2 regions of the Brevibacillus sp. YAE8 genome follow, and region 1 is predicted to be linked to the other one. Evidence: riboswitches for the same ligand, from Rfam matches in the RefSeq annotation. Region 1 holds a riboswitch; the other holds the start of a gene.

Region 1 (15,350 bases):
GACAAATTGACGGACATGACGGAGTTGGGCATGTATTTTTCCTGAATTTGCTTGTTCTTTTGACAAGCGGTCTGGATCACCCAGTCTCCGATGGAATAAATCAGTCCTGTCTCCTCGGCGAGCGGGATAAATTCTGTGGGGGAGATCGGTCCAAAGTGCGGATGATTCCATCTGAGCAAAGCCTCAAAGCCGCGCACATTGCCAGATCCGGTCTCGAATTGGGGTTGGTAGTGCAAGGATAGTTGTTGAAGAGGCAATGCCTCTTGCAGATCATTGGCCAATCTCAACTTGTGCTCCAGGTCCTCGCATGTCGCATGCGGTGTAAACTCCATTTTTTACCCTCCATATGCAGTCCAAGTCTTCTGGGATTGATTATGCACCTGATGTATTAGATAAGTTTCTGTCTATGTATTAGGAGAGTGTGAAATAATCTCAAAAAAAGAGCACCATCCCATGCGTTTGTCTGCTAGTTCCTAGAGACGAATTTATACCCCACACCCCAGACGGTTCGAATGTATTTCGGTTCTTTCGGATTGTCTTCGATTTTTTTGCGCAAGTTGGCGATGTGGACGTCAATCGCCCGGTCTGTGACAAAAGAATCAAAACCGCGAAGCTCGTAGAGCAGCTCCTCTCGGCTGAACACCTTGCCTTCGTTTGTAATGAACAGGCGCATGATTTCAAATTCGGAAAAAGTCGTCTCGACGTGGAACTGGTTGACGTAGATCGCCCTGCGCTCCAGGTCGAGCAGAAACGTATTTTCCGGGCAAGCGATCGTCGTATCCGCCTGCTCGGCGTTCTCCACGGAGGCGGCCTGCTGTTGGTATTGGTGAGTTCGTCTGATTATGGCTCCGATTTTTGCTGAAATCTCTCGCAGTGAAAACGGCTTGCAAATGTAATCGTCCGCTCCTGCTTGCAAGGCTTCCACCCGATCGGATACGTCTGTCTTCATCGAGACGACGAGAATGGGAGCGAGCGAAAAGCTGCGCAGCTCGCCGCACAACCGGGTACCGCTCATATCCGGCAGAATCATGTCGAGAAGGATGACATCCGGTGCAAACGATCGGGCCAGCTCCAGACCTTTTTGTCCATGATCTGCTATTTTCACAGAATAACCTTCCTCGGTTAAATACATGGCCAGCATTTCACCCATAATCTGATCGTCTTCGATAATCAATAGTTTGTACATCAGATTCCTCACTCTTTCTGGGAGAAAGTTATTCATAAAGATGGGAAAGAGCTAGCAATGGTTCATGATTTCCTAATACTTTTCTCATATTTTAGCAAAAAAATGAGGAGAATGGACCTAATTTCACGAAAAATGCTAAAAATTTGTTAGGAGTTCGCCAGAGTTTCCAGCCACTCGGTTGCGAGAGCTAATACTTCGTCCAGTTGCCACGCAAGCTCGCTCATACATTCTTCATAATCGCTCCGGTTTGCCGATGGGGAGAGCAGACTCTCAACCTTTCTTGCTACGAGCAGCAATCGCTGGGCAGAGAGATTCCCGGCTACGCCGCTCAGCGTGTGCACCATGCGTCGGGCTTCCTCGGTATCGCCTGCGCGAAGCGTCTTTTGCAGCCGCTCGGCAAAATTCGCGTACTCGCGGGTGAACGTCCGGAGAATTTGCGTGTAGATCGGGAGTTTTCCATCCAGCCGCTCCAGCGCGAGCGACACATCCAGACAAGGCACAGGAATGGCCCGCTTCAACGTTTCTTTCATCTCTCCCAGATGAATCGGCTTCGTGATGACGCCATTCATGCCTGAGCGGTAGCAGTTGTCGTGCTCGGCTTTGATGACGCTCGCCGTCATCGCGATGATCGGCAGGCTCGCGTACTGCTTGTGCTGGCGAATGCGCAGCGTCGCTTCGCAGCCGTCCATTTCCGGCATGTGGACGTCCATCAGGATCAGATCCCATTTTTTCATGTCCAAAAGCTCCAGCACTTCCAGGCCGTTTTTGGCAATCGTGACGGCATAGCCTTCCCGGCGCAAAAATTCGACAGCCACGAGCTGGTTGATCTCGTTGTCTTCCGCCAGCATGATGGTGCCGCGATGTCCGGGAAACATGACGTTTTCGAAAGAAGCGCTCTGCGCGGGAGCCGCGACGTGGGCGGTGTGCAGTTCTTTATGCTCCTGCGCTCCCAGCAGGGCGCGCGTCACGTCCATGCGATTAATCGGCTTGATGAGAACGGCGTCAGGCTGGACAGCTTCCTCCAGCGAGGCCAGCTCGTCGCGTCCGTACTCGGTCGTCATGGCGATGGTCGCCGCCTCGCATGCTTCGGCGAGCGTGTGCAGGCGCCAGAGCGACTCGACGCCGTACATGTCTTCCGCCTCCATGTCGACGAAGACAAAGCAAAACGGGTTGGATTCGTCCGCCTCTTCCAGCAGCGCAAACGCCTCTCGCCACGAGGCGGCGCAGGTCGGAGCAAAGCGCAGGCTCACCAACATGTCCGCCAGGCTGCTCCGCATTTTGTCATGGTCCTCCACGACCAGGACGCGCTGGTTGGCGTAGCCGGGAGGAAGCAGCGAGCCGGGGCTTTCGTTCTCTTGCCAGGGCGCGTGCTCGAACGCGAGGGTAAAGGAGAAGCAGCTTCCTTTGCCAATCGTGCTCGTGACTTCGAGAGTGGCGCCCATCATTTCCACGAGGCTGCGCGAAATGACGAGGCCCAGTCCGGTGCCGCCGTATTTTCTGCTCGTCGTGCCGTCCGCCTGGGTGAACGGCTCGAACAGCTTGTCCATCTGCTCCGCAGACATGCCGATGCCCGTATCCTCCACGGCAAAGTGCAAAAGCAGGCTCTTTTCGTCTTCCTGCACCAGCGTGACGCGCATGGCGACGTAGCCCTGCTCGGTAAATTTGATCGCGTTGTGGCACAGGTTGAGCAAAACCTGCTCCAGCCGATGCTGGTCCCCGATCAGCTTGGGCAGCATTTTCGGCGGCAGCTCGACGATGATCTCGATTTGCTTCGTCCCAAGGTAAATGCTCAGCATGTGCGAGAGCCGGCGGACAAAGTCGTCGAGGTCAAAGCTGGCTTTTTCCAGCTCCAGCTTTCCGGCTTCGATCTTGGAAAAGTCGAGAATCTCGTTGATGAGCCGCAGCAACACCTGCGAGGAAGAGAGAATTTTGTCCAGGTAATCTTTTTGCACCAGCGTCATGACCGTTTTTTGCATCAGTTGCGACAGTCCGATGATCCCGTTTAGCGGAGTGCGGATTTCGTGGCTCATTCGCGCCAGAAAATCGGTTTTGGCTTTGCTCGCTTCTTCCGCCTCTTCCTTCGCGGCCAACAGCTCCGCCTGGATGCGCCGCTGCTCCCGAAGCATAATGTGCAGCAAAAGCGAAAGCATGCCGACCAGAATAAAAATCGACAGCCCGGTAATCAGGCTGGACAGCTCCTGTACGGAGTTCAACTGGCCGAGAGCTTCGCTCGAAGGCAAAACCGCTGCGACGGACCAGCCTGTAGAAGCGACGGGCGCATAGCCGATGTAGTAGCTGTTGTTGTCGATGGTGATGCGTTGCAGCCCTTTTTGGCCCGCGATCATGCTGTGGGCGATTTTTCCCATGTCCCCGGGCTGCTCCGTCAGCTTTTGCCGACTGACAAGCGCGGGGTTCGGGTGATACATGATCGTCCCGTCCCTGGAGAGCAGGATGGCATAGCCGGATTCGCCGATGGGATAGCTGCCGAGCATTTCCGGAATGTCGTCGAGCAAAATATCAATGGCGACGAAGCCCAAGAGCTTCCCGTCCTCTTTCAGCTTCATGGTGCCGCTGGTGACCATTTTTTTGGTCAAGTAATCTTCGTACGGCCCAGAAAAAACGACTTCGTCTGTGCGAACGGCGTCCTGGTACCACGGGCGTTGCTGGAGCGACCAGTCTGGCCCTGTAAGCTCGTCTGTGTTGCCGAATGTGAAGTTGCCCGCCTGGCTGGAAATCCAGACGAGTCCCAAGTTGCGGTCCAGCTTTTGGATGCCGTCCAGTGCGGCGGCCACATCCGGGTAATACGGGTTGGAAAACGCATCGTCCCGCGTTTTGACGGTTTGCAAGTAGCGAACGATCGACTGGTTGGTGCTCATCTGCTTGATGAGAAAGCTTTTCTGGGCGAAAAATGCGTTCATTCGCTCCGCCAGCGCCTGGCTTTGCAGAGTCAGTTTGCTCTCGATCTCGACTTTCATGATCCGATTGGTCTGGGAGCGCATGATGTAGCCGGACAGAGAGAAGGCGACGACGATGATTAACAGGATGAGGATGGTCAGTTTTCGGGCATGGCTGACGTGAAAAGTTTTCATGAGCGACCTCGCTATTTGTATGTAATCGCAAAAACTTTCGAGAAAAGACAGGACTCCATTCAGGTTGACGTATAAAATATTGGATGAAGGCAAAGGGGGGCTTGCATGTACACGTCGTTGACTGTGAAATATTTGAAAATTTCTTCTTATCTCAAGCTGTGTGTAGGGGCCGGCTTTTCTCTCGGCCTGCTGGTCGGGCTTTTCCAACTGGTTGTCCTGCTTTTGATGCGCGCGGTGGACCACACGAGCACTGCGGCCGCGACGAATATCCCGGACAGTCTGCTCGCGCTGGCAGGCACGATCTTGGCGTACACGTTTGGGGCGTTGAATTTCAGCCTTATTTCTTATTTTCCTTTTATGTTTCTGCTCAAACGTAAAAATGGAATCGCGATCGAAGGGATATTTGATTCGAGGGCGGAGCGTGTAAAATGATAGAGAAAGCTTTTCGTTCATTTATCAGGTCATGACATCCAGGAGAGAGTAGCCCATGTATTCATTGCGTCCTACGATGACGGTTGAGGAAGCAGTCGCGCATTTTTCGCCAGATCAAAATGAAGTGCAGGAAGTGTACAGCGAAGAGGGTGAGTTTCTCGGCTATTTGACGGTGGAAGCGATCGCCCACGCCATTCATCGCGGGGAACTGACGCGCCCGATTGTCGAGTACGTCGTGCCCGAGGTGAACCTGCCGGACCGCCAGAGGCAGGCCAGCTCGCAGGCGCAGCTTCGCGCTTTTTTTGAAAGCCCGGTCTGCCAGATTGTTTTCAATGCGCTGTACGACGGCGTCTATATTACGGACGGGGCAGGCGTCACGCTGTTTGTCAACCAGGCGTACCAGCGCATTACGGGCATTCGCGAGGAAGAGGTCATCGGCCAGCACATGGGCTATCTCATCAAGCAAGGCATGATTTCGGTGTCCGCTTCGCTGGAAACGATTCGCACGCGAAGGCCGGTGACGCTGATCCAGACGATCCGCAACAGCCGCAAGATCATCGTCTCTGCCACCCCTGTGCTGTCTCCCGCAGGCGAAATTTTGTACGTCATCAGCAGCGTCCGGGACATTACCGAGCTGATTCGCCTCAAGCACGAGCTGGACAGCCAGAAGCTTTTGCACAGCGATTTGCCGCACCCGGACCAGACGGGGCTGGAGGACGTCGTGCTCGGACCTGCGACGCGCTCGCTGTTCCGGCTGGCCGACAAGGTCGCCAAGACAGATGCGAAAATTTTGCTGCAAGGCGAGACGGGTGTGGGGAAGAGCATGATCGCCAAATACATCCATGCCCGCAGCAGCCGCGCGAACGAAATTTTCATGGAGCTGAACTGCGCGGCGATCCCGGGCCATCTGGTCGAGGCCGAGTTGTTCGGCTACGAGCCGGGGGCGTTTACAGGCGCGCTCAAGCAGGGGAAAATCGGCATTTTGGAGAGCGCCCATCGCGGCACGCTGTTTTTGGACGAGATCGGCGACTTGCCGCTGGAGCTGCAAGTGAAGCTGTTGAAAGTAGTGGAGGAAAGCAAATTCATGCGCGTCGGCTCCACCGAAGTCCGCCATGTGGACGTGCGGATCATTACGGCTACCCACCGCGACCTGGCTACACTCGTGCGCGAGGGGCTGTTTCGCGAGGATTTGTACTATCGGCTGAACATCGTCACCTTCGAGGTGCCGCCGCTGCGCGAACGCCGGGAAGAGATTGTCCCGCTCTTGGTGTCGTATCTGGAAAAATTCAATGAGAAATACAAGGAAGAAAAGACGATGACACTGGAATGCTACGAGTGGCTCACGAACTATAGCTGGCCGGGAAATATCAGGGAGCTGGCGAATCTGGTCGAGCGGCTGGTGGTCACGACGTTTCACGACACGATTGACGTCGGCGATTTGCCGAACTTTCTCCAGCAAGTGTTCCCGCAGGCAGAACCGACGTCTTTGCGCGAAGCGGTCGCCCGTCTGGAGCGGAGCATGATCGGCAAGGCGATCCAGACGCACAAGACGACCCGGTTGGCGGCAGAAGCGCTCGGCATCAGCCAGAGCGCACTCGTCCAAAAGATGAAAAAGCTGCAACTGCGCGTAGAGAACGAGCCGGAAGCGAGCAAATAAAAAGCATCCTGCGAATGCCTGGTGCAGTCGCAGGATGCTTGTCCTTGCCATGCAAACACATCGGAAGCCGGATGTGTTTTTTGTTTGGCTGGCGATCAGTTTTCCAATACTTTCACCTGATCGACTTTAGCCTTGCGCAGCTTGTAAATCACGACGAGCATGATGAACCAGACCGGAGTGATGAACAAGGCCACGCGCGTATCCTCGGCAAGCGCGAGCACGACGAGAATGAACGCGAGGAAAGCGAGAATCAGGTAGTTGGCAAACGGAAAGAGCGGCATTTTGAACTTGTTTGTTTTTGCCAGATCCGGTCTTGTCTTGCGGTACTTCAGGTGGCAGATCACGGTAATGCCCCAGATGAACAGGAAGCAGACCGTCGAAACGCTCGTAATCAGAGTGAAGACGCCTTCTGGCATGATGTAGTTCAACACAACCGCAATGAGAACGACGACAGTCGAGAAGAACAAGGCATTGGCAGGCACCTGGCGCGTTGTCAGCTTGGTCATGGACGCAGGCGCATTATTTTCCTTGCCGAGCGAGTAGAGCATACGGCTTGTACTGAAGATGGCGCTGTTGCATGCCGAAGCGGCGGAGGTCAGCACGACGAAGTTGACGATACCTGCGGCAGCCGCGATACCGATAGCCGCAAACACTTGAACGAACGGGCTTTCGGTCGGGATGATGGCGTTCCATGGATAGATGCTCATGATGACGATCAGAGCGCCGACGTAAAAGAGCAGCACGCGAATCGGGATGTTGTTGATCGCTTTTGGAATCACGCGCTCGGGGTCTTCTGTCTCCCCGGCAGTCAGCCCGACAAGCTCAATGCCGACAAAGGCGAACACGACCATCTGGAAGGAGAGTAAAAAGCCGTTGATGCCGTTCGGGAACATGCCGCCGTGGCTCCACAGGTTGCTGAAGCTGGACGCGCCGGAGTTTGTCGAGAAGCCTTTGACAATCATGAAGATTCCGACGGCGATCAAAGCGAGAATCGCGATGACTTTGATGAGCGCGAACCAGAACTCCATTTCGCCGAAAAGCTTGACCGTTGCCAGGTTCATGATGAGCAGGATGACGAGCGCAATCAATCCCGGCATCCATTGCGGAACCTCAGGGAACCAGTATTGCGTGTACATTCCGACAGCCGTCAAGTCGGCCATGGCAATCGAAATCCAACAAAACCAGTACGTCCAGCCTGTGACGAACGCGGCCATGTTGCCGAGGTAGTCTTTTACGAAGTCAACGAAGGAATGATAGTTCAGGTTGCTAAGGAGAAGTTCACCGAGCGAGCGCATAATCAGAAAGCAAATAATCCCAGTAATCAAGTAAGCAAACAGGATGGATGGGCCGGCCAGGTGAATGGATTTGCCCGCACCGAGGAACAATCCCGTTCCGATGGCCCCGCCGATCGCGATGAGTTGAACGTGCCTGTTTTTCAGGCCCCTCGCCAAATTTTGCTGTTGCATGTGATCCCCCTCATTTCTCATGCGTTTGATTCGTTTGCGGCTGTTGGTAAAAAACCAACCGCCGACCTTTCAAAAAGTTTATGAAACTTTATAATTCATATCTTAACATAGCGACCCAGCATAAATACATCATTAAGTTACTTCCATCGAAAAAAACGCTTACATTTTTGAGCGAGGCAGAAAATTTGCGGTTTTGTCGGCAGTTTTCCCTCCTTTTTTCGAGGCAAATGGAACGGCTGTTTCATGGTGAACGCACAACACTCCTATTTTCTGCAACAAAAAAAGGAACGGGAAAAATAGACCGGTTCCTACTTTTCTCTGTCCTTTTACCTGAGAGATTTGTCCTGAGCGGTCAGGATTTGCTCCTTCGGTGCTAAACGGCGAGTTTAGTCTCTCCCGCAATATTCATCCGCGTCAGATATTCGCGTGCGTTCTTATGATAGTAAAATATTCCAAAAAGGTTGTCAAATGAAAATTCCTAATTAACAGATTATTTTAAACATAAAACATTTTTGATTGACGGAAGGCCAGATGACAAGCAGGAAACGACAATCATTCGTCGTTTTTTCCGCTAGCCAGGTGAGCGGATGTGTCGAAAGGGGAAGGGTATGAGTTTTGATTTGATAATGAATCAAATGCGCAAGTTTGATTTGAATTATAATCAAACAGCGAATGTAAACGGTTGCTTTTGGCCGAAACAAACTGTGCTGCGGAAAATGTGACAAAAAAGTGAGAAAAGGCTTGCCGCTGTTGGGGGGAAGGTCGTTTTTCCCGCAGGTGGCGGAGCGAAATTGGCACCCGCTTTTTTCCGCTTGGCACGGGAGTTGCTTTTCACGTAGCGGCATACAGAAAGGAGAGAGTGACATCATGAACATTTCTACTTTTGCCGCTGCAAACAAACTGGTCACAGGGCGGGATTCGCTGGCGCTGCTGCCCGAGGAGGTTGCCCGTCTGAAAGTGGCGCGTCCAATGATTGTGACGGACAAAATTCTCATTCAGGCCGGGGTAGTCGCGCAGGTGGAAGCGCTTTTGCCGATGGAGGCGGGCGTCTTCTCGGACGTGAACCCCGAGCCGGAAATCGAGATCGTCGACTTGTGTGTGCAGATGATCCGCGAAGGGGGCTACGACGGCCTGATCGCAGTCGGCGGCGGCAGCGCAATCGACATCGCCAAGGCAGCTTCCGTCATGGCGACGAACGAGGGCAGCATCGAGCAATATTTTGGCACGAATCTGGTGAAAAAGCCGGGCTTGCCGCTGATCGCGATTCCGACTACGGCGGGGACAGGCTCAGAGGTGACGAATATCTCGATTTTGTCGGATACGAAAGAGCAAGTGAAAAAAGGAATTGTAAGCCCTTACCTGCTGCCGGACGTCGCCATCGTCTCGCCGGTGATGACGCTTACGTGCCCGCCGAGCGTGACCGCTGCGAGCGGCGTGGACGCGTTGGTGCATGCGGTGGAAGCCTACATTTCCAAGTTCGCCTCCCCGGTGACGGACGCGCTGGCGATTGGCGCGATGAAACTGATTGCCGTTCACTTGCCGAAAGCGTACGCGTGCCCGGATAACATCGAGTCGCGCGAAGCGATGATTACCGCGTCGCTGATGGCCGGACTTGCTTTCGGCAACGCGGGCGTAGGCGCTGTCCATGCGCTGGCCTACCCGCTCGGCGGACGATTCCACATGGCGCACGGCGTGAGCAATTCGCTCTTGCTGCCTTACGTCATGCGGGCGAACAAGATCGCCTGCCTGGAAAAGCTCGGGGAGATCGCGCAGGCGCTCGGGGAAAACGTCGCCGGACTGAACCTGGACGAAGCGGCGGAAAAAGCGATTGAAGCGATGACGCGCCTGTGCCGTTACGTGGAAATTCCGCAGTCGCTGCGCGAGTTCAACATTCCGGAATCCGCGATCGCCGAGATGGCCGAAGAGGCGATGAAGCAAACCCGCCTTTTGAAAAACAATCCCCGCGCTTTGCGGAAAAAAGATATCGAAGACATCTATCGAGCAGCTTACTAAAAGGGGGACATCGTATGAAGTGGAAACAACGCAGAGCGGGTGAAGAAACCCCGTACATTCCGGCCGGACCGTTCAAGATCCGGCTGCCGTTTGTACACTATCGCTTTGAATGGCCCGATTATTTGCAAGGACTGTTGATGTGCGCCGTCGACCTCGGCGCGATCACGCTGCTCGCCGACCATCTGGGCATGCCGTTTGAGGTGGGACTGGCCGTTGTCATTTTGAATGGCTTTTTGTATTTGCTCCACCACCTCTTGGGCGATCCGGTCATTCCCGGCTGGATTACGCCGGCGATTCCGCTGATTGTGCTGTTTGTCGAGCAGTTTCCGGAAGGGCAGGAGCGGGTGTACGCGCTGATCGCCTTTCAGTTGACGCTTGGGCTGTTATCCATTTTGCTCGGGGTCACCGGACTAGCGAAGCGGGTAGTCAACTTCGTGCCGAATGCGATCAAGTCGGGGATTATTCTCGGCGCGGGGATTGGCGCGATTACCTCGATTTTTGAAAAGGGCGGGAAGTTCGACCTGTTCCCGTACACGATTGCCATTTGTATCGGCTTTTGCTTTTATCTCGTTTTTTCCAAACATTTTGAAGGGTTGAAACAAAAAGGGAAAGGGTGGGCATTGCTCGGCAACCTCGGGATTTTGCCTGCGATCTTGCTCGCGGTGTTCGTCGCCCCGTTGTTCGGGGAAGCGAAGTGGCCGGACATTCAATGGGGCTTCAGCCAGCCGGACTTCGCCACGCTCTGGTCGCAGTACACCGTCTTCGGGCTGGGCTTGCCGTCGCTCTCCTTTTTCATTACGGCGATTCCGGCTGTGTTCGCAACGTATCTCGTCGTCTTTGGCGACGTGTTGAAGACGAAAGCGCTTTTGTCCGAGTCCGACCAAGTGCGGCTCGATGAAAAAGTCGACTACAACCCGGACCGGGCGCACATGATTTTTGGCGGACGCAACATGCTGATGAGCCTGATCGGGCCGGACATTACGATGTGCGGGCCGATGTGGGCCGCGATGCAGGTCGTAGTGGTGGAGCGGTTCAAAAAAGGCAAAAAAGCGATGGACTCGTTTTTCGGCGGTGCGGGATCGTTTCGCTGGGGTACGAATACAGGTTTATTGCTTTTGCCGATCGTCAGTCTGGTCCAGCCGATTCTCGGCGTCGCCGTCGCCCTGACGCTGCTCGTCCAAGGCTACGTCAGCGTGCGGATTGGCGTGATGCAGGCGCGCAGCCAGCGCGACCTGGGCATCGCGGGTGTCGTAGGGGCGATTCTCGTCATCAAAGGAGCGGCGATGGCTTTTGGCGCTGGAATTTTGCTGTGCGTCTTATTATATGGAAAAGATTGGTTGCGCGGTGAAAAAGAGAAATTGTTCACGGCAAATGAAAAGGAGGAAAAGGCAGCGTGAGACAACAAGAATGGAACAAAGGCATGTACGTGAACGGAGAGTGGGTGACGCTTGCGGCACGCGTCGCGGTGCAAAATCCCGCGACATTGGAAATCATCGGCAGCGTGCCGGACGCTTCCGCGAAAGAAGCGCGGCAGGCGGTCGACGCTGCGCAAGCCGCTTTTCCCAGTTGGTCGAAAACGACCGCCTATGAGCGCGCGGCGTTGCTGGAGCGCTGGCACCAGACGATCGCAGCCCGCCTGGACGAGATCGCGTACGTCATGACGCTGGAACAGGGCAAGCCGCTCGCAGAAGCACGAGGCGAGGTGCAGTACGCGAACAGCTACATCAAATGGTACGCCGAGGAAGCAAAGCGGATTTACGGCGAGACGATTCCTGCCTCCGCCGCCTCCAAGCGGATTCTCGTGCAGAAGCAGCCAGTCGGTGTCGTGGCGGCCGTCACGCCGTGGAATTTCCCTGCGGCGATGATTGCGCGAAAAATCGCGCCAGCGCTCGCGGCAGGCTGCACGACGGTGACGAAGCCAGCCGAACAGACGCCGTTGACCGCGCTGCTTTTGGCGGAGTGCGCCCACGAGGCGGGGATTCCGCCAGGCGTCATCAACATCGTGACGACTTCGCAGGCAGCGGAAGTCGTCGATGTCTGGATGGACGATGCGCGCGTGAAAAAACTGACGTTCACCGGGTCGACTCCGGTGGGCAAGCTGCTGATGCGCAAAGCGGCCGATACCGTGAAAAAGATTTCCCTGGAGCTTGGCGGCCTGGCGCCGTTTATCGTGGCAGAGGACGCGAATCTCGACGCGGCGGTCAAAGGGCTGGTCCAGTCCAAATTCCGCAACGCCGGGCAAACGTGCATTTGCGCAAACCGCATCTATGTGCATGAAGCTGTGAAAGAGCCGTTCCTGCAAAAGCTGACAGAGGCGGTGTCCGCGCTGCGCGTAGGCCAGGGAACAGAAGACGACGTCGAGATCGGGCCGTTGATTGACGAGCGAGCCGTACAAAAAGTCCAGCAGCAAATTGACGACGCCGTGGGCAAAGGGGCGACGCTCCACGGCAGCCCGGTTCTCGCGGGAGCCACTGGCTACTTCATGAAGCCGGTCGTGCTCTCGGATGTAACCGATGAGATGGTGTGCATGCAGGAGGAAACGTTCGGGCCGATCGCGCCTGTCAGCACGTTTTCCGACGATGAGGAAGTCATCCGGCGGGCGAATGCGACGCCGTACGGGTTGGCGGCATACGTCTTCACGCAGTCGCTGGCGCGGGCGTTCACGTTTTCGGAAAGCCTGGAATACGGTATTGTCGGGGTGAACGATGGGGCGCCATCTGTCGCGCAAGCGCCGTTTGGCGGCATGAAGGAAAGCGGGCTTGGCCGCGAAGGCAGCCACCACGGCATCGAGGAGTATTTGGAAGTGAAGTATATTTCGCTGCAACTGGTGTAACAAAAGCGGAACGAAGTGAATAAAAAGAAGCACAGCTCGATAGATGCGGGCTGTGCTTTTTCTATATTCTGGCGCGGTTCTGTGGCGGCTCTGGGCAGGAAAACGGCGGCGCGAAACCCGTTTTCCTGGGCGGAAAATGAAAATGAGGATTGACAGCAGGATAAATATCCTTTAAATTTTGCATTAGGGAAACATTTTTATACACAAGCATATTATTTTGCTAGGGTGAATATTATTGGTTAACAACCACAATTTTGTGTATAAGCATATATGAGCCAGTCATAAAGAATTGTCCAGCGGAAGCAACGGTCAACAACAACCGAGAACGTACACGAACGATTGGTTAATTGGAGGGAATCTCATGAATAGTGCGGTGTCAGTCAGAGAGCTTCACGTCTCCTACTTTGGAGTCGAGGTGGTGCGGGACGTAACCTTTGCTGTCGAGCAAGGAAGCATGGTGGGCATTATCGGGCCGAATGGCGCGGGGAAATCGACCATGATTAAGGCCATGCTCGGGTTGATCGGCAAAGACAAGGGAGACGTCCGGTTTTACGGCAAGGAAGTGAATGAGGTCCGGAAGCAGGTCGCCTACGTCCCGCAGCGGAGCCAGATCGACTGGACGTTTCCGATCACGGTGATGGATACCGTCCTCATCGGAACGTACCCGAGCGTCGGCTTGTTCAAATTTCCGAAGAAGAAGGAAAAGGCGTGGGCGATGGAATGCCTGCGAAAAGTCGGCCTGGAGGACTTCGCGAAGCGGCAGATTGGCGAGTTGTCCGGCGGGCAGCAGCAGCGCGTTTTTTTGGCTCGGGCACTGGCGCAAAAGCCGGAGTTGCTCCTTCTGGACGAGCCGTTTGTCGGGATCGACGTCGCCAGCGAGGAGACGATCATCCGGATTTTGAAGGAGTTGCAGCTTCAAGACAAAACAATCGTGGTCGTCCACCACGACTTGAGCAAGGCGAATGCTTACTTCGATCAACTGCTGCTTTTGAACAAAGAGCTTATCAAGTTCGGAACAGTCGATGAAGTCCTGAATCGAGAGGTCATGGCGAAAGCATACGCGCATCAACTTCAATTTCTCGAGAAGGTAGAGGTAACGGCGTGATGGATTTTTTACAAGCAATTGGACAGTATGAATTTTTGCAAAAAGCTTTGTTTACTTCTGTAGTAGTGGGCATCATCTGCGGCGTCATCGGCAGCTTCATTATTTTGCGCGGCATGTCGCTGATGGGGGACGCGATCTCCCACGCGGTTTTGCCGGGGGTTGCTCTCTCTTATGCTTTCGGGATCAATTTTTTCCTGGGAGCAGTCGCCACTGGCGTCCTGACGGCGGTCGGAATCGGCTACGTCAGCCAGAACAGCCGGATCAAGAACGACACGGCCATCGGCATTTTGTTCACCTCGGCTTTTGCCCTGGGGATCATCATGATTACGATGCTGAAAAGCAGTACGGACCTGTACCACATCCTGTTCGGGAACGTGCTCGCCGTCCGGCCGTCCGACATGTGGGTGACCGTCGGCATCGGTCTGATCGTCATCGTGACCGTCTACGCGTTCTTCAAGGAGCTGCTGCTGACGTCGTTTGACCCGACGATTGCGGCCGCCTACGGTCTGCGCAACAATCTCATCCACTACTTGCTGATGACCTTGCTGACGATGGTGACGGTAGCGTCTCTGCAAACGGTGGGCATCGTGCTCGTAGTCGCCATGCTGATTACTCCGGCCGCTACCGCGTACTTGTTGACGGATCGCCTGTCGGTGATGATTTTCCTGGCTGCCGGCTTCGGTGTCATCTCCGCCATCGTCGGTTTGTACTTCAGCTTTACCTACAATCTGGCTTCGGGCGCGACGATTGTGATGGTGGCAACCGCGCTGTTCCTGCTAGCCTTTCTGTTCTCCCGCAAGCACGGGGTTGTCTGGAAATCAATTCGAGCCCGGCAAAAAAGAGTCGAGCTTTCAAAGTAAAGGAGAATTCGCATGAAAAAATGGAACATGTTTCTCGTCTTTCTCATCTCAACCGTCCTGCTCGCTGCGTGCGGCGCTCCGCAAAACAACTCGGCCGAGCCCGGAAAATCCGGCGACGACAAACTGCAAGTCGTGACGACGTACTCGATTTTGTACGACATCGTGAAAAACGTAGGGGGAGATCGCGTCGAGATCCACAGCCTGGCTCCCGTCGGCTCCAACCCGCACGAATACGATCCGCTGCCAGCAGACGTGCAAAAAACAACGGATGCCGATGCCGTGTTCTACAACGGCCTGAACCTGGAAGCAGGAAACTCGTGGTTTGAAAAGCTGATGCAAACGGCAGGCAAGTCCGGCCCGGATGCACCCGTGTTCCGCCTGAGCGAAGGCGTAGCCGCCAAGCATTTGACCACCAAAGGCAAAGAAAGCGAAGAAGACCCGCACGCATGGCTGGACGTTCGCAACGGCATCAAGTACGCGGAAAACGCACGCGACGCCCTCATCAAAATCGACCCGGCGCACAAGGAAACGTACGAGAAAAACGCAACGGCGTACATCGAGAAGCTGCGCGCCCTGCATGACGAAGCCGTCAAGCAATACGGCCAAATCCCGCGCGAGCAGCGCGTCCTCGTCACGAGCGAAGGAGCGTTTAAATATTTCTGCGAGGCGTACGATTTCGACGCCGCCTACATTTGGGAAATCAACTCGG
Region 2 (15,350 bases), on a different contig from region 1:
CGTAGGTTCGACATAAGATGTTCACCAAGCTGCCAGTTTTCGGCAGCTTTTTTCCTTTTGCTCGGCCACCGTACATGGTATGCTAGAGGAATAGGAAAACACCAGAAGTAGTGCCAATGAATGCGCTTTCAACACGCGTACATAGATCATGAGAGGAAAGGTGGGGGCGTACATACATGATTCATCTTGACATTAACTGCGACATGGCCGAGGGCTTCAGCAGGGGACGACAATCAGAGGATTTGGGAATTATGAAATGGATCACCTCCGTCAATGTTGCTTGCGGCATGCACGCAGGTGATCCGCATCTCATATGCAGAACGATTGAGGCAGCGCTCAAGCACGACGTAAAAATCGGAGCGCACCCGGGATACCCGGATGTGCAAGGCTTTGGACGGCGCTCGATGAATTTGTCCGTCAACGAAGTGTATGAGCTGGTGCTGTATCAGGTGGCAGCCCTCTCCGGCATGACGCGGGCGCTCGGTGGCGAGCTGCATCACGTCAAGCTGCACGGGGCGCTGTACAACGAAGCGGCGGAGCGGCCGGAGCTTGCCGAGGCGGTGGTTCAGGCGGTAGCCGACATCGACGAGGAGCTGATCCTGTACGCCCTGTCCGGCAGCAAGCTGGTCGAGGCCGGACTGGAGCACGGGCTTCAGGTGGCCGAGGAAGTGTTTGCCGAGCGGGCGTACTTGCCGAATGGCCGTCTCGCTCCCCGCGAGCTGGAGGGCAGCGTGCTCATCAGCAAGGAAGAGCGGATGGAGCAGACGCGCCAGCTCGTCCTGAAGCAGCGAGTGAAGACCGTGAACGGCCAGCACATTGATCTGGCGGCAGATACGCTTTGCGTTCATCACGAGAGCCACGATATTTTGCAGTTTTTGGGTGAACTGCACAAATGGGCGAAGCAAAACGATGTGAAGATCGAGCCGATCAGCGCTCGCTAGGCTCGCCAGAGTGCCAGGCAATCCGCATAAAAAGCCATACGGCAACGCCAAATCCGGTCAGGAAGAGGACGTTGCCGTTGGCTTTTTTCATCAAAGCGGCTGCGACCGCATGCGGTCAGCGTGTTTGTCCCCCGACAAGAGAGGAAAACGGTCTTGGCCGTTTTGCTTCGTTTGCTCGACGATTTTTCCGTTTTCCAAAAGCAGGATCGTGTCTCCCAGCTTTTCCGCTTCTTCCCGGTCGTGGGTGACGAGCAGAAACGGGATGTGCCACATGGCATGGAGCCGGAGCAGCTCATCCTGGCATTGCCTGCGCGTGTCCGCGTCCAGCGCGGAGAGCGGTTCGTCCAGAAGCAAAATATCCGGCTCGGTGGCCAGCGCCCGGACGAGCGCGACCCGCTGCTTTTGCCCGCCGGAGAGCTGATGCGGGTACTTTTCCAGCAGATGATCGATCCCGACCGTAGACAAGAGCGGCTCCAGATGCAGCTCATGGCCCGTCTTCAAGCCGTAGCGGATGTTTTGGGCGACCGTCATGTGCGGGAACAGCGCGTAGTCCTGAAATAAATAGCCGACCTTGCGCTTTTGCACGGGGAGCGGTTTTTGCCCTTGCCTGTAAAAAGTCCGACCATTCAGCGCGATTTCGCCCTCATCAGGATGCACGAGTCCGGCAATACTGTTCAAGATCGTGGTTTTCCCTGAGCCGGATGGACCGAAGAGGACGACGATCTCCTGTTCCGTGGAAAAGGAGACGTCGAGCAAAAAATCAGGCAAACGCTTTTGAATCGTTACCGAAAGCATGTAGGTTCCCCTGCCTTACTTTTGATTGGCGTACCTTCGCACATTGCGGCGGCTCCACCAGTTGAGCCAAAGCGTGGTGCCCATGCCGAGCGATACGATGATGACGACCCAAAACAGCGCTTTTTCCATTTGCCCGGCCTCTACAGCAAAGTAGATGGCGACCGGGATGGTATCCGTTTTTCCTGGTATGTAGCCGGCAAGCATCAGCGTGGCGCCAAACTCGCCCAGGCCGCGGGCAAACGACAGGACAAGTCCTGCCAACAACCCCGGCCAGGCGAGCGGGAAAGCGACCGTCCAGAACACCCGCCATTCGGAAGCCCCCATCGTCCGCGCGGCATTTTCCAGGCGGCGATCCACTCCGGTAAACGCCGCGACCGCACTCTGGTACATCAGCGGAAACGAAACGACGACAGAAGCGATCACTGCGCCTGTCAGCGTGAAGACGACCTGGATGCCGAACCATTGGAACAGCAGTTGGCCCAAAACTCCATTTTTTCCGAACAGCAATAGCAGGCCGAAGCCGACGACCGTCGGCGGCAGGACGAGCGGGAGCAAAAAAAACGACTCCAGCACGTTTTTGCCCCAAAACTCCTTCTGCGTCATCCAGCGCGCGCCGAGCATGCCGAGCACAAAAACAAAGGAGGTGGATAGCGCAGCCACCTTTAATGAGAGCATCAACGGTGTCAAATTGGTTTCCATAACGCTCGCCACCTCCGTTTTCTTATTGGAATCCGTACTTCTGTAAGATCGCCTTTCCTTTGTCGCTTGTCAAGTAGGCAAGGAAAGCTTTTGCTGCATCTTGATGCTGGGAAGCGCTGACGACCGCTCCTGGGTACACAATCGGCTTGTGCCATTCCGGTTTGGCTGTCGCGAGCACCTTCACATCTTTGGAGATCGCCGCGTCGCTGGAATAGACGATTCCGACTTCGGCGTTGCCTGACTCTACGAAGGTCAGCACTTGGCGAACGTCACTGCCGAATACCATGCGGCCAGACAAGGACTCCCACAGTTTCAGCGTTTCCAGCGACTCTTTTGCATAGCGGCCTGCTGGAACGGTTTCCGGCTCGCCGACTGCGATGTGCTTGATTTCCGGCTTGTTCAGTTCTTCAAAAGAACTGATGGCAAGCGTGCTGTCTTTGCCTGCCACGAGCACGAGCGCGTTGCCGGTAAAGTCCTGACGCGTATCTTTTACGATCAGTTGTTTTTCATCCAGCCCGTCCATGTCTTTTTGGCTGGCAGACAGGAAGACGTCAGAAGGAGCGCCCTGGGCAATCTGGGTAGCCAGTTTTCCCGAGCTGCCGAAGTTGAAGGTGAGTGTCGTGCCAGGGTTTTCGGCCTCAAAAGAAGTTTTCAGTTCGTTTAAGGCATCCGTCAAGCTTGCCGCTGCGGAAACCATCAGCTCCGCTTGTGGCGCTTGTTGCTGCGCATTTTCTGTTTTGGCAGGTTCAGTCGCCTGCGGAGCGGGTTGTGAAGTCGAGCATGCGCCGAGCATCAGGGTGAATGCTGCGCATAGAGCGAGCCATTGCTTTTTCATTGGAAATTGACCTCCATTTGTTATGTCTAGTTATAACTAATTATAACTGGATATAAATGAATTATAGTAGCTTCTTGCGAATAATCAATTGCGAATTTAGGAGAATGGAAAGAAAATGAAAGGAAAGAACGGAACGGAGGCCAAATATGACTGACGAAAATTCTTATACAACGGAAGAAATCGCAAAGCTTTTGCGCATCTCGAAGTTGACCGTGTACGATCTGATTAAAAAAGGCGAGCTGCCCGCTTACCGTGTCGGCAGGCAGATGCGCGTAGACAAAAGCGACCTGGAGGCGTACAAGGCGCGGGCAAAAGGCGGCTATCGCCCGGCGCAGGCGGCATATTCCGCCCCGCTGCAGGGACAAGCCCAACAGACAATAGAGCAGGCGCAATCGACAGGGACGCGCCACGTCATTATTAGCGGGCAGGATGTCAGCCTGGACTTGCTCGCGAGCCATCTGGAAAAGCGCGAGCTGTCGCTGCGGCCGCTTCGCTCCTACGCCGGCTCGCTGAACAGCCTGGTTGCCATGTACACGGGCAAAGCCGATATCGTCAGCACCCACTTGTTCGATGGAGAGACGATGGAGTACAACGTGCCATACGTTCGCCGCATCCTGACCGGGCATCGCTTTCTCGTCGTCAACATGCTGGCGCGCTGGGCCGGCTTTTACGTGCAGGAGGGCAATCCCAAACATATTTTGTCCTGGACCGACCTGACCAAGCCGGGAGTGCGGATGGTCAATCGCGAAAAAGGCTCGGGGGCGCGGACGCTGATTGAGGAACAGTTCCGGCTGGCGAAAATCGCAGGGCGCGACGTGAACGGCTACGAGCACGAAGAGACGAGCCATCTCGCGGTGGCGGGAGTCGTCGCCCGCAAGGAAGCGGACGTAGGCGTCGGGATCGAAAAGGCAGCGCGTCTGGTCGGGGTGGAGTTCGTGCCGATGGTGAAGGAAAGGTACGATCTCGTTATGCTCAAAACAAAAGAAAACGAAGCCTTGCTTGCTGCCGTCCTCGACATTCTGCGTTCTGCCGCTTTCCAAAAGGAGATGGAGGCAGTCGGCGGCTACGATCTGAGCCAGACAGGAAAAATCATATACGAAACATGGTAGGAAATTCGCCGTTCGCCCAAGCTGCTGACAGGGAGGCGGCTTTTTCATTTGCGGCAAAACAGATCGACAAAAATGGCGATTTCTCTACAGAATCTCCTGAATTTCTACTCACTCTGTTTTTTATTTGCTACAATGGAACAAAAATGAACGCTTGCAGCCGAGCGATTTTTTGGGGGCTGTCATGAAGACTTTGCAAAAAACGAGTTTATTGGTATGTGTAACGATTCTGGTCATGTTTGGCTCTATCGGCATCATCAGCTATTGGCCAGCGATTTCCAAATGGTTGGAGACAAGCCAGGCGACAGGCGCGGAACAAACCGGAGCCGATCCGTTTTCATACGATCCGCCGCTGCCTTCCTACGTGAAGGATTTGCATCCCGTCTACAAGATTCAAGCCGAATTACATACGTCTGAGGCCAAAATTACGGGGAAAATGACGGTCGAATTTGACAATCCGCAGACGGCAGACCTGCGTCTGTACGTCTACGATTATTTGTGGAACAAAATGACGGTCAAGTCGATCCGCTACAAAGACAAGCCGCTTGCCTTTGAACGCGGCCTGTCCACGGTCAAGCTGGCAAACCCGCTGGGAGCGGAAATGCGCGGGACGCTCGCGATCGAGTTTGAAAATCCGGTGCCGCGCAGAGGGACGCGCTTTGGCGTCAAGGACGACATCTGGACGCTGACGACGTGGTATCCGATGCTGGGCGCGCAAAACCAGCAAGGAAAATGGTACGATCCGCCGCAACGGGTAGATTTTGGCGATCCGTTCGTCTACCATTACGCCGACTACGACGTCTCCTTCGTCTCCCCGAAAGGCTACAACTGGGTCAGCTCGTGGGGCCGGGGCAGTACAAAGGCAGTCGAGGGCAGCAAGCAGCTAATCCGCTACGAGGGCAAAAAGCTGCTCAATTTCGCCTTGGTCGGCAGCCCGCTGTATCATGTGGAGACGATCCAGATGGGGCCGAACCTGTCTGTCGATATTGCGTCCGTGGACAAAGGCAACATCCAGCGGATCAAGACGATTGCGGAGTCGGTGTTTCCTACGTACAACGACTGGTACGGACCGCTTCCGTATCCGCACGTCGCGATTGCCGAGACGAGCACGGGCACGACGTATGCGATGGAGTACGCCAATCTCGCCATTTTCAAGCGCGACATGTACCAGCGCAATCTGATCGACCACTGGCTGCCGCATGAAATCGCCCATTTGTGGTGGTACAACAGCGTGGCGACGCTGGAAGCGTCTCACGGCTGGCTGGACGAAGGGCTTGTGGAGCTGAGCGTGTACCATTACTTGCAAAACCGGTACGGAGCGCAGTCGGCCTCCACGCTGCTCGATGAGTACAATCGCGACGCCCGCCGCTTGCAGGAGCGCTACCCCAACGGCAGCCTGGACAAGCCGTTGCAAAAGTTCGCGACCGAAGAAGAGTTCCATTGGACGTGGTATTCGAAAGGGGCGCTGCTGTTTGACCATTTGCGCAAGCAGATTGGCGATGACGCGTACAAACGTTTTCTGCACCGCGTGCAGCAAAACTACCACGGCAGCGTGATCGGGGCCGAGCATCTCGACCAGGCGCTGGGGCAAACGCTGCAAGGCGAAGCGAAATACTTCGTGTACGCGACGAAAAAGCCGAATCGCGAAGGCCTGGGCGCTGTGCAACTGGAGCCGTACATCACGACGATCATCAACAACATGAGCTTTTATCCGTCCATTCCGGCCAGGGCGACAGGCGGCACGGTGTATTTGCCGTTGCGCGAGCTGGGGGAAAAAATGGGGCTTGCCATAAGCTGGGATCAGGAAAAGCAGATGATTCGCGTAAGAGGCAATGGCCGAGAAGTGTTCGTCAAGGAGCGGGAACGCTTCGCCATCCGCGATGGGCAAAAGCTCGACCTCGGTCATCCGCTGACGGAAATCAAGGAGCGCACGATGGTGCCGCTGTCGTTTTTCGCTGACGTATTCGAATGGGATACGGACTACAATCCAGCCGAGAAAACCGTAAAAATTCAAACGCGAAAAGCGAGTGGAAAGGTGGCGGAAACAAAATGAAAAACTTGATTCTGGTCGGCTTTATGGGAACCGGAAAGACGACGGTCGGCGTCGCGCTGGCCGATTCTTTGGGAATCGCGCACCATGACCTGGATGCCGCGATCATCGAAAAGGAAGGCTGCTCCATCCCGGAGCTGTTCGCCCGGCACGGGGAGACGTATTTTCGCGATGCGGAGTCCCGCCTGCTGTCACAGCTTCTGGACGATGGTCCGCAAGTTTTGACGACAGGCGGAGGGGCTGTCCTGCGCAAGCAAAATGTCGAGGTCATGCTGGCAAAAGGAACCGTGATCGCGCTTTATGCCAGCGAAGAAGAATTAATCAGGCGGCTGGAAAACGATACTTCGCGCCCGCTGCTTTCCGGCGGGGTGGCAGAACGTGTGAAAACATTGATGGCGGAACGCGCGGGGGCGTACGATTTTGCCCCGATCCAGGTGGATACGACCGGAAAAAGCCTGGAGGCGATCGTGGACGAAATTAAGGCGCAGGTGGTTGAAAGCGCAAAAGACGGGAAACAATAAAAAAGGACAGCGCTATTGCCGGAAAAAAGACGGCGTGTATCTGCGAGTACGAAGGAGGTCACGTGCGATGTCCTTTCAAGAGTATTTGAAGTACCTGACGAAATTGTTTGTCCAGTACATGGATACGCCAAAAGATGAACGGCGTCAGCGAAAGGCTCCGCGTGAGCCTTGGTCGGCACGCTGGTTCGGGGCGATCCCTATGTCGATCCGGCTGTTGTGGCGCAAATAATCCTACCTTGGTAAGCGGACGGAGGGTGCGGTGCGTATGGCGAGAGTAGCGGTAGAAAAGTCCCTTTCCCAGATTCGCAAAATGCTGTGCGATAACGGCTATGATGTCGTCGATTTGGGAAACTGGCAACAGGTGGTCGACGCGATCGTGATTACGGGTCAGGATATAAACGTCTTGGGCGATCAGAACAAGACGATTACAGGTGCGTCGGTAATCAATGCAGAGGGAATGACGGCCAATGAAGTTTTTCATGCCGTACACGAACGCCTTTCCCCAACCGATCATCATTGATCGAAAAAAGCCAAAGGCTGCGCCTTCGCTAGACAAGCATGCGCAGCCCAATCAAAAACAAGCTCTCCGCCAGCGACTGGCAGGGAGCTTGTTTTTTTGCCAAAAGCGACGGATCAGCTCTGCGGCTGTCCCGCTACGTAAAATTTTCCGACCTTGTCAGCGTAAGCGTAGGGGACAAAGCGCAGTCCTTCATCCCATACTCCCACGTAAGCGTTTTGATCGTTCCACAAATGAAGCGAGCCGACGACGAACGGGGCGAGCACCTGGGAGTGGTACAGCGGAACGGTCAGCGTCACGGGTGCATCGCTTTGCTGCTGCCACAACTGCGGCCATGAAATTGCGCTGTCCCCGTACAACTGGCTGACCCAGCCGATCTGGTCGAACGGATCTCTTTGCGCCCGCTGCAGGATGCGCGTCTCTGTTAGCCGCTGCCCGGTCTGTACCAGATTTTGCGCAGCCAGGCTGCGAAAGACTGGCTCGTTTGCGGCGAAGGAAGCGGGGTACGCTTCGCCTGTTTTGGCGTTCACCAGTTGCGGCGACGACTGGCGGGCGATCAGCCAGTGGGAAGCGAATCCGTCGTAGACAGGCTCTGCGGCAATTTCCCGCGGGGCAAAGGCATCGTCGAACAAAATGTATTCCCCGACCCCGTATTCCAACAGCACGAATTTTTCCTGGGCAGGCGCTTCGACGGCCTCTCCCACGACCAGGTACCCTACCTGTCTGTCTGCTTTTTTGATGCTGACCAGCCACTGATGTTGATTCGGGCCGAGCGTCTGCACTTCTGTATCGGCTTTTTGCCACTCCTTGAATTGCGGATCGCGGTTGGCGAGTTCGTTCATCCACGTCTGGATTTGGGCGTGAAACTCTTTGTCCCAGCTCTCCTCTGCGTGGACAGGCCAGGCGAGCAACGCAAAAGACAAGAGCACCCCGAGAAGGGGGAGGAATCGTCTGGTCACAAACATGCACCACCTTTTGTACAGGCTAAGCTTATTCCTATTGTAACCAGCTATGACAAAAAGATTTGTTGCAACTTGTCAGTTCCGCAGCACTTCTTCTCGCTGATCTTTTACATGATTCGCCCGGATGCGGGGAGATGGCGCACCGTTTTTGCCGGATGCGCTTTAATGACAGGCGGAGCAGAGTGCAAGTAAAACAGTCCGCCGTTAATAAAATGAACCTCGATGCGCGGCTCGTACTGCCAGCGCAGCTCGTCCATCCGCCGCTGTTTTTCTTCTTCCGGCGTGCTTTTTTTCCATTCCTCCTGGTTGATTTCCTCGCGCGGCGTCACCTGGACGCCATTGGCACGTAAAAAGTCGAGGATTCGCCCGCCGGAAGAGCGGTATTCGTCAAGCGTCTGCGCAGCTTCGACAACAGCCTCCCTGGCGGGGACGGCGTCGCGCGCAGGCAGCGGGATCGAGGCTTTTTGCTCCGGGGACTCTACCGCTTCCGCCTCGGCTGCTTCTGTCTCGCTCTGTTCGGCAGGCGGCTCTCGTCGGGCCAGCTCTTCGTAGTAGGCGGCGAGGATGTCCAGCTCCTCCGTCAGTCGCGCCCGCGCCTCTACGGCCCACTCCTGGTCTTCCTGCGCGATGACCGCATCGACCTCCTGCCGGGCCAGCTCCAGCGCGTCTTCCACAGACAGCTTCCGGTCGAGCGTGTAAAAGTAGTCCGGGATCGCGGGCGCAAGCGTCAACTGAAACAAAAACGAGGAAAAGTCGTGCACGAGGCGCGGCTGATGCAGGTTGATCCCGAGATAGAGCATGATGTCGCGCCGCTTGTCGCAGATGAGCGATACTTTCAGGTTGAGCCCGAGCCAGGGAACGAGCGGCGTGGAGCGACGCTTGCCGGTGCTTGGCAAGGAAGCGGTATTTTGCTCGTACATGCATAAAAAGCGCCCGTGCTTTTTCGCCGAGGCAAAAATTTGCTGCATGCGCGCAGCGCCCAGATGCAGATGCTCGGCCCGCAGCCCGTCCGGCATCCGGTCCGGGTGAAACGCAAAGGTGAGCACGAGCGGCTGGTAGGCCAGGTTCATTTTGTCGACCCAGCTCCAGTAAAACGGGCGGTTGCCGATATCCTTGTCGACCTCGACCGGAAGCTTGACCGTCAAGTAATCCGGGTGGGCTTCGACGATGTGCGCGGAAAAAGTCGCGAGGTAGCGCTCTACAAATTGCCTGACCTGGTTGGCTTGCATCAGGAGAAACCTCTTTTCTTGTGTGCGTTTTTTCTGCTACTGCTCTGCCGCTTCCGACAGGGCAGGGGATGCGTGCTGTTGTCTGCTGGCGCGGATGGCGTGGCCCATGTTGTCGAGCTTCAACGCCATTTCGCGGGCCGATTTGGAATCCATGATGATCTGCGTCAAATTTTCTTCCAGCGACGAGTTGAGATTCAGCCGCTCCACGATGTCGTCCAGCTCGCCGATGACCATCTCGAACAGGTCGATTTTTTCGTACAGCAGCTTCAAAATGTGCTCCTCAATCGTGCCGACGGTGGACAAATTGTAAATGTGCACGTCCCGCTTCTGGCCGAGACGGTGGACACGGCCGATCCGCTGCTCGACGCGCATCGGGTTCCACGGCATGTCGTAGTTGATGACCTGGTTGCAAAACTGCAGGTTGATCCCTTCCCCGCCAGCCTCTGTGGCGATCAGTACTTGCGCGCGGTTTTGAAACAAATCGGTCATCCAGTCTTTTTTGCTGCGCTTGAAGCCGCCGCGAAACGGCACAGAAGTAATGCCGTGGTCATGCAAATATTTTTGCAGGTAGTTTTGCGTCGCCCGGTACTCGGTGAAAATGATGACTTTGTCGTTGATCTCCTGGATCAGCTCGACCGTTTTGGCCGCCTTGGAATGCGTCTCGATCCGCTTAATCATCTCCACCAGCTCCAAAATTCGGCCGCGCAGGGGGGAGTCTTCGCTGGTGCGCTGGTGCATGTTGTACAGTGTCATGAACGAGGCTTCCTTGCTGGAGCAAACCTCGCGCTGCAACGTAATCAAGGCGAGCGAGTTGAACAGGCCAGCTCCTGTCTGGTACTGGTCGCGCACAAAGCGGGTGACGCCCTCGTACAGCTCCATCTCTTCCTGCGACAGCTCAATCGGAATCGACTGGACGCGGCGACTGGTGAACTGGATGCCGCCGTCGCTTCGCTTGTTGCGAATCATCACCTTTTCAATTTCTTCGCGCAATTTGTCGCTGTTTTTCGACTGTCGCTTTCCTTCGACGTAATTGGAGGAAAACGACGTGGAGTGGCCGAGGTGCCCCGGCTTCAACAAATTAATCAGGTTGTACAGCTCGTCCATTTCGTTCTGGATCGGCGTAGCCGTGAGCAGCAGGCAATATTTTTTGCGAATTTCCTTCACGAACTGATAGTTTCGCGTCCGCTTGTTTTTCAGCTTGTGCGCCTCGTCGATAATCAGCATGTCGTAGTCGATGTCGAGGACGTGGCGGCGGTGCGGATCTCGTTTCGCCGTGTCGATGGAGGCGACGACGACTTCATGCTGCCGCCACATGTACTCCTTTTTTTGCGCCACGGCGGGAATCCCGAATTTTTGCTGCAACTCCTTCGTCCATTGGATGACGAGGGAGGCGGGGACGAGCACGAGAATTTTTTTCGCCAGGCCCCTGACCATGTACTCCTTCATAATCAGCCCGGCTTCGATCGTCTTGCCCAGTCCGACCTCGTCGGCGAGGATCGCGCGTCCGCGCATGTCGTTGAGCACTCGCTCCGCCGTTTGCAACTGGTGGGGAAACGGGGAGAGCAGCGGCAAGTATTTCAGGCATTGCAACTGATCGAACTCGCGAACAGCCATGGCCTCTTCCGCTTCCAGCGCCAGCTTGAACAGCTCCCACTTGTCCCAGGGGCCGTCTTCGTGCATTCGCTCCGTCAGCGGGGATATCCAGCTCGTGTCAAATGAAACAGGAATATTCGGCATATACGTTACTCCTTTACACAGCTCTGCCATAACTTTCATGCGCTTTATCAAAAAACTTAACATTTATGATCGTGTTCATCATTTTGTTAAGTATTTCTTGATCTGACTGTTAATTTGCATATTTTCAACGGCGGACTCTCATGGTAGGATATAGAGGAAGTTCATTCATTAGTATGGAAATCATAGCAAAAACTTATGTATGACCATCTAACCAACGCGAATGATAGTAGCAGGGAGAGACTGCGCGAACCACTGCAGCGCCGAAGGAGCAAGCCGGGAACGGTGAATCTCTCAGGCAAAAGAACCTCTACTGGACGCAACTCTGGAGAGAGCTCGAAATCGGAGCCACCAAAGGGGAAACTTGCAAGCGCGGTGATCCCCGCCGCGCTTGATTGGCAAGGTAACTCTCAGGTACCAAGGACAGAGGAGGAGAAATGGGCACCGTTCTTTTGGTGTACCCGTTTTTTCGCCTCTGTTTTTTCATGGGGAGAAATGCCGACTAACAGTTTTTGGGAGGTGCCACACATGTCCAATCTGAAAAGAACGCCACTGTTTGATTCCTACGCAAAATACGGCGCCAAGACAATCGACTTCGGCGGCTGGGAGCTGCCTGTACAGTTTTCCAGCATTGGCCAGGAGCACGAGGCCGTTCGGACGAAAGCAGGTCTGTTTGATGTATCCCACATGGGAGAAGTAGACGTAAAAGGCGAGAGTGCGCTCGAATACTTGCAGCGCGTCACCACCAACGACGTGTCCAAGCTGGCTGTCGGGCAAGCGCAGTACAGCGTGCTCTGCTACCCGGACGGCGGTACGGTCGACGATCTGCTCGTTTACAAATACGCGGACGACCATTACCTGCTTGTCATCAACGCAGGAAACATTGACAAAGACTATGCATGGCTGGAAGAGCACCTGATTCCGGGTGTCACGATTGAAAACATTTCGCCGCAAACGGCGCAAATCGCCATTCAAGGGCCTTTGGCCGAGTCGATTTTGCAAAAGCTGACCGCCACAGACCTGTCGAAAATCGGCTTCTTCCGTTTCGAGCGCGACGTAGAGGTCGCTGGCATTTCCGCTCTGGTATCCCGCACAGGCTATACAGGCGAGGACGGCTTTGAAATTTACCTGCCTGCAGAGCGTGCCGCTGAACTGTGGGACGCGTTGCTTGAAGCGGGCAAGGAAGACGGGCTTCTGCCTTGCGGACTTGGCGCGCGCGACACGCTGCGCTTCGAAGCGAAGCTGCCGCTGTACGGCCAGGAGCTGAGCAAGGACATCACGCCGATTGAAGCAGGCATCGGCTTCGCGGTGAAGGTGGACAAAGAAGTGCCGTTCATCGGCCAAGAGGTGCTCAAGGCGCAAAAAGAAAACGGCGCGCCGCTCAAGCTCGTCGGCATCGAGATGATCGACCGCGGCATTCCGCGCACGCACTATCCGGTCTACGTCGGCGAAGAGCTGGTGGGCGAAGTGACGACAGGCACGCAGTCCCCTACCTTGAAGAAAAACGTCGGATTGGCGCTCGTGAAAAGCGAACATGCGGCGCTTGGCACCCAACTGGAAGTGGAAATTCGCGGAAAACGCCTCAAAGCAGAGGTTGTCGCCGCTCCGTTTTATAAACGTCCGAAAAACTAAGCAATCGCCCACTATACATCCTATTTTGAGGAGGACAACGTTCGTGAAATACCGCTACCTGCCCCAAACCGATCAGGACAAGCGCGAAATGCTTGAAACTCTCGGCATTTCCAGTGTAGAAGAACTGTTTGCAGACATCCCGGAAGAAGTGCGCTTCAAAGGGGCGCTGAACATTCCGGAAGCTCTGTCCGAGCCTGATCTGGTGAAATACTTCACGCGTCTGGCTAATCAAAACGTGAACTTCAGCACGCACGTCAACTTTTTGGGTGCTGGCGTTTACCAGCACTATGCGCCAAGCACAGTCAACCACATGTTGCTGCGCGGAGAATTTTTTACCGCCTATACGCCTTACCAGCCTGAAATCAGCCAGGGCGAGCTGCAAGCCATTTTTGAATTCCAGACTATGGTGTGTGAACTGACCGGAATGGAAGTAGCGAACTCCTCCATGTACGACGGAGCGACTTCCTTGGCAGAAGCGGCGATGATGGCGGCTGGTCACACTGGCAAAAAGCGCGTCATCGTTTCCCGTGCTGTGCACCCGGAAGCGCGCGGCGTTCTGAAAACATACGCGTACGGTCAAGGCGTAGAGCTGGTTGAAGTCGGCATCAACAACGACGGCGTAACCGACACACAAGCTCTGGAAGCGCTGATTGACGAAAACACAGCGGCCGTTATCGTGCAATATCCTAACTTCTTCGGAAACGTGGAAGACTTGGCAGCGGTCGAGCCGATTGCTCATGGCAAAGGCGCTCTGTTCATCGTTTCTTCCAACCCGCTTGCGCTGGGCGTATTGGAAGCGCCAGGCAAACTGGGCGCTGACATCGTGGTGGGCGATATGCAACCGTTCGGCATTCCGGCATCGTTTGGCGGACCACACTGCGGATATTTCGCAACGACTACCAAGCTGATGCGCAAAATGCCAGGCCGGATCGTCGGGCAAACCAAAGACGAGAACGGCAAGCGCGGTTTCGTACTGACGCTGCAAGCTCGTGAACAGCATATCCGTCGTGAAAAAGCGACTTCGAACATTTGCTCCAACCAGGCTCTGTTGGCACTGGCGGCTGCGATCACCCTGACTGCGCTCGGAAAACAGGGCGTACAGGAAATGGCGATGATGAACTTGCAAAAAGCGCATTACGCCAAGCAAGCGCTGCAGGCAAAAGGTCTGGAAGTGGTCTTTGCCGCTCCATTCTTCAACGAATTCGTAGTCAAACTGTCCAAGCCGGTGGCAGAAGTAAACAAAAAGCTGCTTGACGCTGGCATCATCGGCGGCTACGATCTGGGACTGGATTACCCGGAATACGCGGGCCATACGCTGCTTGCGGTAACCGAGCTGCGGACCAAGGAAGAAATCGACACATTGGCGGCTGAATTGGAGGCGATCACACGTGCGTAACGACCAGGAAAAAGCACTGATTTTTGAAATGAGCAAACCGGGCCGTGTGGGCTACAATCTGCCGGCATTGGATGTACCAGAGGTAGAGGTGGCAAGCCTGCTGCCGAAGCACCTCATCCGCGAGACTCCTGCTGAACTGCCGGAAGTATCCGAGCTGCAGTTGGTTCGTCACTACACCGAATTGTCCCGTCGCAACCACGGGGTAGACAACGGCTTCTACCCGCTCGGTTCTTGCACGATGAAATACAACCCGAAAATCAACGAAGACGTTGCCCGCTACCCAGGCTTCGCGCAGACGCACCCGTACCAGCCGGAAGAAACCGTACAAGGCGCACTGGAGCTTTTGTACAACCTGCAAGAAGAGCTGGCTGAAATCACCGGGATGGACGCAGTTACGCTGCAACCGGCTGCGGGGGCAGCAGGCGAGTGGACAGGTCTGATGATGATCCGCGCGTACCACGAGAGCCGCGGCGAAGGCCACCGCACAAAAGTCATCGTGCCAAACTCCGCGCACGGTACGAACCCGGCTTCTGCAGCGGTAGCAGGACTGGACACCGTCACGATTGCCTCTGACGAGCGCGGCCTGGTCGATATTCAGGCGCTGCGCGATGCCGTAGGCCCTGATACAGCGGCACTCATGCTGACCAACCCGAACACGCTCGGTCTGTTCGAGGAAGACATCGTGGAAATGGCGAAAATCGTCCACGAAGCAGGCGGCCTCTTGTATTACGATGGAGCGAACGCGAATGCGATCCTCGGCATTGCCCGTCCAGGCGACATGGGCTTCGACGTGGTGCATCTCAACTTGCACAAAACGTTTACAGGCCCTCACGGCGGCGGCGGACCAGGTGCTGGCCCTGTCGGCGTGAAAAAGATTCTCGAACCGTTTTTGCCAACGCCGATCGTGGCGAAAAAAGAAGACGGCAGCTTCTA

The links. A riboswitch is a leader RNA that binds a small molecule or an ion and turns the genes downstream of it on or off. The one in region 1 is predicted to bind glycine.
Region 2: another riboswitch for glycine. It lies ahead of gcvT (glycine cleavage system aminomethyltransferase GcvT); the one in region 1 lies ahead of AC27IT_RS05095 (amino acid permease).

What each region holds. Positions count from the first base shown of each region.
Region 1 covers NZ_BAAIYG010000002.1:459,918-475,267, reverse strand. The annotation lists gene AC27IT_RS05120 (putative bifunctional diguanylate cyclase/phosphodiesterase) at 1-332, opposite strand, end outside; gene AC27IT_RS05115 (response regulator transcription factor) at 467-1,186, opposite strand; gene AC27IT_RS05110 (response regulator) at 1,333-4,275, opposite strand; gene AC27IT_RS05105 (hypothetical protein) at 4,381-4,707, shown strand; gene AC27IT_RS05100 (sigma-54 interaction domain-containing protein) at 4,763-6,364, shown strand; gene AC27IT_RS05095 (amino acid permease) at 6,460-7,830, opposite strand; glycine riboswitch at 8,139-8,239, opposite strand; gene AC27IT_RS05090 (iron-containing alcohol dehydrogenase) at 8,698-9,843, shown strand; gene AC27IT_RS05085 (hypothetical protein) at 9,858-11,240, shown strand; gene AC27IT_RS05080 (NAD-dependent succinate-semialdehyde dehydrogenase) at 11,237-12,676, shown strand; gene AC27IT_RS05075 (metal ABC transporter ATP-binding protein) at 13,038-13,781, shown strand; gene AC27IT_RS05070 (metal ABC transporter permease) at 13,781-14,641, shown strand; gene AC27IT_RS05065 (metal ABC transporter substrate-binding protein) at 14,654-15,350, shown strand, end outside.
Region 2 covers NZ_BAAIYG010000003.1:273,805-289,154, reverse strand. The annotation lists gene AC27IT_RS06870 (YlbG family protein) at 1-16, shown strand, start outside; gene AC27IT_RS06865 (LamB/YcsF family protein) at 177-941, shown strand; gene AC27IT_RS06860 (sulfate/molybdate ABC transporter ATP-binding protein) at 1,032-1,736, opposite strand; gene modB (molybdate ABC transporter permease subunit) at 1,752-2,435, opposite strand; gene modA (molybdate ABC transporter substrate-binding protein) at 2,458-3,270, opposite strand; gene AC27IT_RS06845 (helix-turn-helix transcriptional regulator) at 3,417-4,379, shown strand; gene AC27IT_RS06840 (stalk domain-containing protein) at 4,561-6,429, shown strand; gene AC27IT_RS06835 (shikimate kinase) at 6,426-6,947, shown strand; gene AC27IT_RS06830 (YqzE family protein) at 7,015-7,176, shown strand; gene AC27IT_RS06825 (YkuS family protein) at 7,213-7,467, shown strand; gene AC27IT_RS06820 (hypothetical protein) at 7,581-8,429, opposite strand; gene AC27IT_RS06815 (YqhG family protein) at 8,534-9,655, opposite strand; gene AC27IT_RS06810 (DEAD/DEAH box helicase) at 9,692-11,392, opposite strand; glycine riboswitch at 11,613-11,709, shown strand; glycine riboswitch at 11,710-11,826, shown strand; gene gcvT (glycine cleavage system aminomethyltransferase GcvT) at 11,918-13,021, shown strand; gene gcvPA (aminomethyl-transferring glycine dehydrogenase subunit GcvPA) at 13,065-14,417, shown strand; gene gcvPB (aminomethyl-transferring glycine dehydrogenase subunit GcvPB) at 14,410-15,350, shown strand, end outside.